One region of the Pseudocitrobacter corydidari genome, then DNA from elsewhere that is predicted to be linked to it. Evidence: predicted binding sites of a transcription regulator. Region 1 holds the regulator's gene; the other holds the start of a gene.

The links. The regulator PurR, encoded in region 1, represses purine synthesis genes. The targets are predictions, from matches to a motif close to CANGCAAACGTTTGCNTG.
Region 2: the regulator PurR is predicted to act here: its motif matches at 989-1,006, upstream of G163CM_RS12265 (nucleoside-specific channel-forming protein Tsx).

The regions. Positions count from the first base shown of each region.
Region 1 is NZ_CP087880.1:1,140,365-1,144,042, forward strand. It holds gene punC (purine nucleoside transporter PunC) at 1-77, opposite strand, end outside; gene punR (DNA-binding transcriptional activator PunR) at 186-1,118, shown strand; gene purR (HTH-type transcriptional repressor PurR) at 1,115-2,140, opposite strand; gene cydH (cytochrome bd-I oxidase subunit CydH) at 2,435-2,524, shown strand; gene G163CM_RS05310 (MFS transporter) at 2,623-3,678, shown strand, end outside.
Region 2 is NZ_CP087880.1:2,631,640-2,635,317, reverse strand. It holds gene G163CM_RS12265 (nucleoside-specific channel-forming protein Tsx) at 1-851, opposite strand, end outside; gene G163CM_RS12260 (SadB/YajI family lipoprotein) at 1,145-1,687, opposite strand; gene nrdR (transcriptional regulator NrdR) at 1,841-2,290, shown strand; gene ribD (bifunctional diaminohydroxyphosphoribosylaminopyrimidine deaminase/5-amino-6-(5-phosphoribosylamino)uracil reductase RibD) at 2,294-3,397, shown strand; gene ribH (6,7-dimethyl-8-ribityllumazine synthase) at 3,481-3,678, shown strand, end outside.

The sequences.
Region 1 (3,678 bases):
AGATACATATCGGTGGCGAGAAAACCTAACACACTCAGGCCCGCCAGCCAGACTAAAAATCCTTTCCCAGGTTGCATAAAAACGCCTTTTCTTGTTTTGGAGGAGGCTGAGAGTGTAGAGAGTGAAATCTGGCTTGTGAAACGCTAATATTTGCGTATTGGTTTCAAAAATTTTGTGAGCAGAAAATGTGGTCTGAATATTCACTGGAAGTTGTGGATGCCGTCGCGCGTAACGGAAGCTTTAGCGGCGCGGCAAATGAGCTGCACCGGGTGCCTTCTGCAATCAGCTATACGGTGCGACAACTGGAAGAGTGGCTGGCGGTTCCGCTGTTCGAACGGCGCCACCGGGATGTGGAATTAACCCCTGCCGGGGCGTGGTTTTTAAAGGAGGGGCGGTCTGTTATCAAAAAAATGCAGATCACCCGTCAGCAGTGTCAGCAAATTGCCAATGGCTGGAGAGGGCAGTTGGCTATCGCGGTGGACAATATTGTAAAACCAGAGCGCACCCGACAAATGATTGTCGATTTTTATCGCCACTTCAGTGACGTAGAGCTGCTGGCGTATCAGGAGGTATTTAACGGCGTGTGGGATGCCCTGGCCGATGGGCGAGTGGAGTTAGCGATTGGCGCGACGCGCGCCATCCCTGTTGGGGGGCGATATGCGTTCCGCGACATGGGTATGCTGAGCTGGCAGTGCGTGGTGGCCAGCACGCATCCGCTAGCACAGATGACAGGGCCGCTGAGTGATGACGTGTTGCGCAACTGGCCGTCGCTGGTGCGCGAAGATACGTCACGGTCGTTACCGAAACGTACCACCTGGTTGCTGGATAATCAGAAAAGGGTCGTGGTGCCCGACTGGGAATCGTCAGAAACCTGCTTATCCGCAGGATTATGCGTTGGCATGGTGCCAGAGCATTTTGCGCGACCGAAGATAGATAAAGGCGAATGGGTTGCCCTGGAGCTGGAAAACCCGTTTCCCGATGCGGCCTGTTGCCTGACCTGGCAGCAAAACGACAGTTCACCGGCGCTAAGCTGGTTATTAGAGTATCTGGGAGACAGTGAAACGCTGAACAGCGAATGGCTGCGAACGCCCGAATTGAGCGTTCGCTGTGGCGATTAACGGCGATAGTCGCGGAACGGGCCGTCGGCCACGGAGCGGCGTTCAATCAGGCGCGGGTGCACCTCGATGGACTGCGACTCTTCGCGTTTGCTGACAATTCGGTCCATCAGCATATTGAAGGCGGTTTCTCCGAGGGAATCCTTCGGCTGGTGGATAGTGGTCAGCGCCGGGGTGAAGAAACGTGAGTTGCGCACGTTGTCATAACCAATCAGGGAGATATCCTGCGGCACGCGCAGTCCCATTTCGTCTGCGGCGCACAACGCACCCATCGCCATGATATCGCCACCGCAGAAGATAGCGGTAGGGCGCGGATTCTGGGACAGAATTTGCTGCATCGCACGATAGCCGGATTCCGGTTCGAAATCGCCCTGCACGATCCAGTTTTCCGGCACCTTGATCATCATCTCGTCCATGGCTTTCATAAAGCCAGCCAGACGACCTGCACCGGTGTTGCGCTCCAGCGGACCTGGGATCACGCCAATTTCGCGATGCCCACGTTCTACCAGATAGCGACCAGCCATGTAGCCGCCTTCGAAGGCGTTATCGATAACCGAGTCGGTAAAGTCAGCTTTCGCTTCGCCCCAGTCCATAACCACCATCGGAATATGGCGGTACTCTTCCAGCATTTGCAGCAGCGGTTCCGGGTATTCGGAACACATCACCAGCAGGCCGTCCACGCGTTTCTGCGCCATCATGGAGAGATACGCGCGCTGTTTTTCAAGGTTGTTCCACGCATTACCGAGGATCAGGGTATAGCCTTTCTGGAAGCAGTTCTTCTCAACGGCTTCAATAATTTCTGCAAAGTAGGCAGCTTCACTGCTGGTCGCCAACAAACCAATGGACTTGGTGTGATTGACCTTCAGGCTACGGGCCACGGCGCTGGGAGAGTAGTGCAATTCTTTGATTGCCGCCCATACCGCTTCACGCGTCTCTTCGGCGACAAAACGCGTCTTGTTAATCACATGTGATACAGTTGTAGTGGAAACGTTTGCGCGCTTCGCTACATCTTTAATAGTTGCCATTCCATCTCACTCCAGACCCGGGCCTGCCCCTGATCGATTCAATACGAAAACGTTTGCCTTCACTCACCCTGGCGCAATGTTATGAATTGCGGTTCGCCGGGAAAACGACACAGGACGACAGGAGGGGGTCAATGGCCGATACACTTTTTAATAAGCGTCGAATTTTGTCTTATCTTTGCCAAAAGTGGAAGCGCAAAATCGGTTATTGCGTGAAATCCGGGAAGATTTTTGCGAATAAGTGTGCAAAAATGACATAGCTCACTTTTGGTGTGGGGATAATAAGGAGAAAAATTGATGAGTACCGAACTGAAGATGTCAATTACCACAACGGTTATTACGCTGGCGCTGATCGTCGCGGCCGCGCTGACCGCCGTCCTGCATTAACCCATCCTAAAGGGAGAGACGGCTCTCCCTCTCTTCGATTGTTATCAATTCAGCAAAAATATTTTGCTAATTTGTTCACTTCTGTTTTTTTGTGATTGATGTCATGCTTTTGCAATCTGTTGTCACGCCGCTCTGCGTTTGCGGCAAACCGGAGTCAAAGCATGAAAGTGAATTATCCCTTACTGGCGTTAGCCGTAGGCGCATTCGGGATCGGTACCACCGAATTTTCGCCGATGGGGCTATTACCCGTTATTGCCAAAGGGGTTGATGTCTCGATTCCTGCCGCAGGTATGTTGATCAGCGCCTACGCTGTAGGTGTCATGGTTGGCGCGCCGCTGATGACGCTGCTGCTCTCACACCGCGCACGCCGCAATGCCTTAATTTTCCTGATGGCGATTTTTACCCTGGGTAACGTCCTTTCTGCTATCGCCCCGGATTACACCACGCTGATGCTGTCGCGCATTATAACCAGCCTCAACCACGGCGCGTTCTTTGGCCTGGGGTCGGTGGTTGCCGCAAGCGTGGTGCCAAAACATAAACAAGCCAGCGCGGTAGCAACCATGTTTATGGGGTTAACCATCGCCAATATCGGCGGCGTTCCGGCGGCCACGTGGCTTGGAGAGACCATCGGCTGGCGCATGTCGTTCCTGGCGACGGCTGGGCTTGGCGTGATTGCCATTATCGGCCTGTGGTTATCCCTGCCGAAAGGCGGGGCGGGCGAGAAACCGGACGTGAAACGTGAACTGTCGGTGCTGGTACGCCCGCAGGTATTGTCTGCGTTGCTCACGACCGTGCTGGGTGCCGGGGCGATGTTCACGCTCTATACCTACATTTCACCGGTGCTGCACACTATCACGCATGCGACGCCTGCCTTTATCACCTTAATGCTGGTACTGATTGGCGTGGGCTTCTCAATCGGTAACTATCTTGGCGGTAAATTTGCTGACCGTTCGGTCAGCGGCACCCTGAAAGGTTTTCTGCTGCTGTTGATGTTGATTATGCTGGCGATCCCGTTCCTGGCGCGTACGGAAATCGGCGCGGCATTCAGTATGGTGGTGTGGGGCGCGGCGACCTTTGCCGTGGTGCCACCATTGCAGATGCGCGTAATGCGTGTTGCGCATGAAGCGCCGGGGCTTTCATCTTCGGTCAACATT
Region 2 (3,678 bases), 1.5 Mb from region 1:
AAGTTGTAACCCGCCACCAGATACCAGCCGAAGCCGTTGGATTTAATCGGCTCAGCCTGCCATACCGGCTCGTCGCCATCTTTCCACTGACCACCGTTGTGGAAGTAACGCGCGACCACAGAGTAGTGCCAGTGATCGTAGTTCAGCGCCAGAATGTGGCTGGAGGCGATAGAGTTGCTGGTGCGGTACTGATCGTCGCCCAGGTCTGAACCCCAGTCGAAGTTGGTGAAGCCGATGTAGCTCAGCTTACCGCCCCACAGGTCAGTAATCGGCACGAAGTATTTGATTTTGAAACGATAGCCATCCCACTCGTTTTCGTTGGATGCGCCATAGTTCTGCCACTGATACTTGGCATAGACGTTCAGAGACAGCCCCATCGGCAGGCCGGTATCGATATCGGTACCCAGACCCATATACCAGGTGCTCTGACGGCCTTCGCTGTTGCGGCCCATATCGTAGATATAGTTGTTCGCGAAGTACCACTCTTTGAACGGACCAAAGCTCAGGTCAGTATTGGTCAGCTTGTCGATAGAGAAACGTGGCTCGATTTCCATAAACAGCGGGGAACCGTGGTTCCAGATCCCGCGGGAGTTGCTGTCGCCACCGAAGAAACGCGGCGCATCGACGTAACCGTAGAAATCAAACCAATCTTTCTTGGCGAACGCTTCATATTCCAGATAGGTGTCGTTACGCAGCGTCGGCCCGAAACGGGTGTGGTAGCTGCCTACCACGTTGACGCTCTGATGCCACCAGTCGGAAAGATATTGCGGTTTGTCATTTTCTGCTGCACCGGCAGTGAAAGACGCGGAGAGTGCTACCACAGCACCGGCTGCTAATAATGTTTTTTTCATATGTTTGCCACTGATAAAAAATCCCTAACGGGAATGAAATTAAGCATCGAAGCTTTACAAAATGTTTCGTATTTCTGCGTGCCTATTATAAGAATCATTGCTCACAAAAATCAGTTACGGGTCACACATTTTTCATATACGTAATCGATTGCGTTCACGTTTGCGTAGATTGAACGGCGGCGATTGTACCTGTCATATCAATGATTGCCAATCTTCAGCAAAAAGTGGTGAATAGGTGAGGGGAGAATGCAGCAGAAAAATTTGCGCCAGAGAAGCCTGGCGCGAAGGTGCGTTTACTGCGCGGTAGCGGGCTGAATATCGTGAACGCGGACAAAGCCGAGTTGATCCGGCGTGATGCCGTTCAGCTGTAGCGGAATATCGACATCGCTGGGCGCGAGAATACTGGCTGGCGCGTTAATGAGCTGATTCTGCACGTTAACTTCCTGGAAGTTATCGGTAGTGCCCTGAATCTGACCGTATTCTACGGTGCCGCTAAACGCCGGTAACGCATCGTTAGATTCGCCCTGAATACGCAGCGTCACCGCCGTACCCTGTGCGTTTGGCGCGATGTTGCGCAAAGACAGGCGCAGCGTGCCTATCTGGCTCTTCAGCAGCGCAGGCGTATTGGAACCGGGAATGATATAGGCGCCGCTGGCAGATTTCGCATTCAGCGCGTTCTGCTGGCTGATCTTCACCGTTTCTTTGTTCAGTTTGGTCATTTCCTGATTGAGCGTACTGATACTTTCGTGCATCTGACGAACCTCGGCTTGCTGTGCGCAGGCAGTCAGGCTAAAGAGGCTTCCCAGTACGGCAATTCTTAGGTAACGTCTTGTCATTATGTCTGTTTCCTTATGGTCGGGATCACGTAATGTTAGATCGCAAAAAAGATTCTGGCATCGATCCATTGTCTCAAAAACGCTCTTCCTTTGTTGTCGAGCCATATCAGGGTAAAATAGGTTTCAGTTACCACCTCATAGTCAGGACGATGTATGCACTGCCCATTCTGTCTCGCCGTAGATACCAAAGTGATCGACTCTCGTCTGGTTGGCGAGGGCTCCTCCGTCCGCCGCCGTCGGCAATGCCTGGTTTGCAACGAACGTTTCACCACGTTTGAAGTGGCTGAACTGGTGATGCCGCGCGTCGTAAAAAGCAATGATGTGCGCGAACCGTTCAACGAAGACAAGCTGCGCAGCGGCATGTTAAGAGCGCTGGAAAAACGTCCCGTAAGCGCGGATGACGTCGAAATGGCGATTAATCACATTAAATCGCACCTGCGCGCCACCGGGGAACGTGAAGTGCCGAGCAAACTGCTGGGTAACCTGGTGATGGAACAGCTGAAAAAGCTCGATAAAGTGGCCTATATCCGCTTTGCGTCGGTTTATCGCAGCTTCGAAGATATTAAAGAATTCGGCGAAGAGATCGCTCGTCTACAGGACTAAGCTATGCACGACGAAATGTACATGGCGCGCGCGCTGAAACTTGCCGCACGTGGTCGCTTCACCACTCATCCCAACCCGCGTGTCGGCTGCGTTATTGTCAATCAGGGCGAAATCGTCGGCGAAGGTTTTCACTACCGGGCCGGTGAGCCGCACGCGGAAGTTCATGCGTTGCGTATGGCAGGCGAAAAAGCCAAAGGTGCGACGGCGTACGTGACCCTTGAACCCTGTAGTCATCACGGCCGCACGCCGCCTTGCTGCGACGCGCTGATTGCCGCAGGTGTTTCCCGCGTGGTGGCCGCCATGCAGGACCCCAACCCACAGGTGGCCGGACGCGGGCTGTATCGCCTGCAACAGGCGGGTATTGAGGTCAGCCACGGCCTGATGATGAGCGAAGCGGAAGCGCTGAACAAAGGTTTCCTGAAACGCATGCGTACAGGCTTCCCGTATGTTCAGCTTAAACTTGGCGCGTCTCTGGACGGGCGTACGTCGATGGCGAGCGGCGAAAGCCAGTGGATTACCTCCCCGCAGGCGCGTCGCGATGTGCAGCGTCTGCGCGCAGAGAGCCACGCAATTCTCACCAGCAGCGCCACGGTGCTGGCCGACGACCCGGCGTTAACCGTGCGCTGGAATGAACTGAGCGCACAGACGCAGGCGCTTTATGCCGAGGAAAACCTGCGCCAGCCGGTGCGTATTGTGGTCGATAGCCAGAACCGCGTCACGCCGGAGCACCGCATTGTGCAGCAGCCAGGCGAAACCTGGTTTGCCCGCACCCAAAGCGATGAGCGCAACTGGCCAGAGAGTGTAAAATCGATTATTACGCCGGAACATAATGGGCATGTTGATCTGGTTTTACTGATGATGCAGCTTGGCAAACAGCAGATTAACAGCATCTGGGTGGAGGCCGGGCCGACGCTTGCTGGCGCGCTGATTCAGGCGGGTGTCGTTGATGAGCTTATTGTCTACGTAGCACCTAAACTATTAGGCAGCGATGCGCGCGGATTATGTGTTCTACCGGGGCTTGAGAAACTGGCCGACGCCCCCCATTTCAAATTCAACGAGATACGCCATGTAGGCCCGGATATTTGCCTGCATTTGACGAACGCGTAATGCCTCCTGAAAAGGGGAGCAGCGCACAGAATATTATGATAAAATCCGCCCCCCTGCGGGGCAAATGAACCCAAAGGAAGAGTATGAACATTATTGAAGCTAACGTTGCTACCCCGGACGCTCGCGTCGCCATCACCATTGCGCGTTTCAACAACTTTATCAACGACAGCCTGCTGGAAGGTGCGATTGACGCCCTGAAACGTATTGGTCAGGTCAAAGATGAAAACATTACCGTTGTTTGGGTGCCTGGCGCTTATGAACTGCCACTGGCGGCTGGCGCG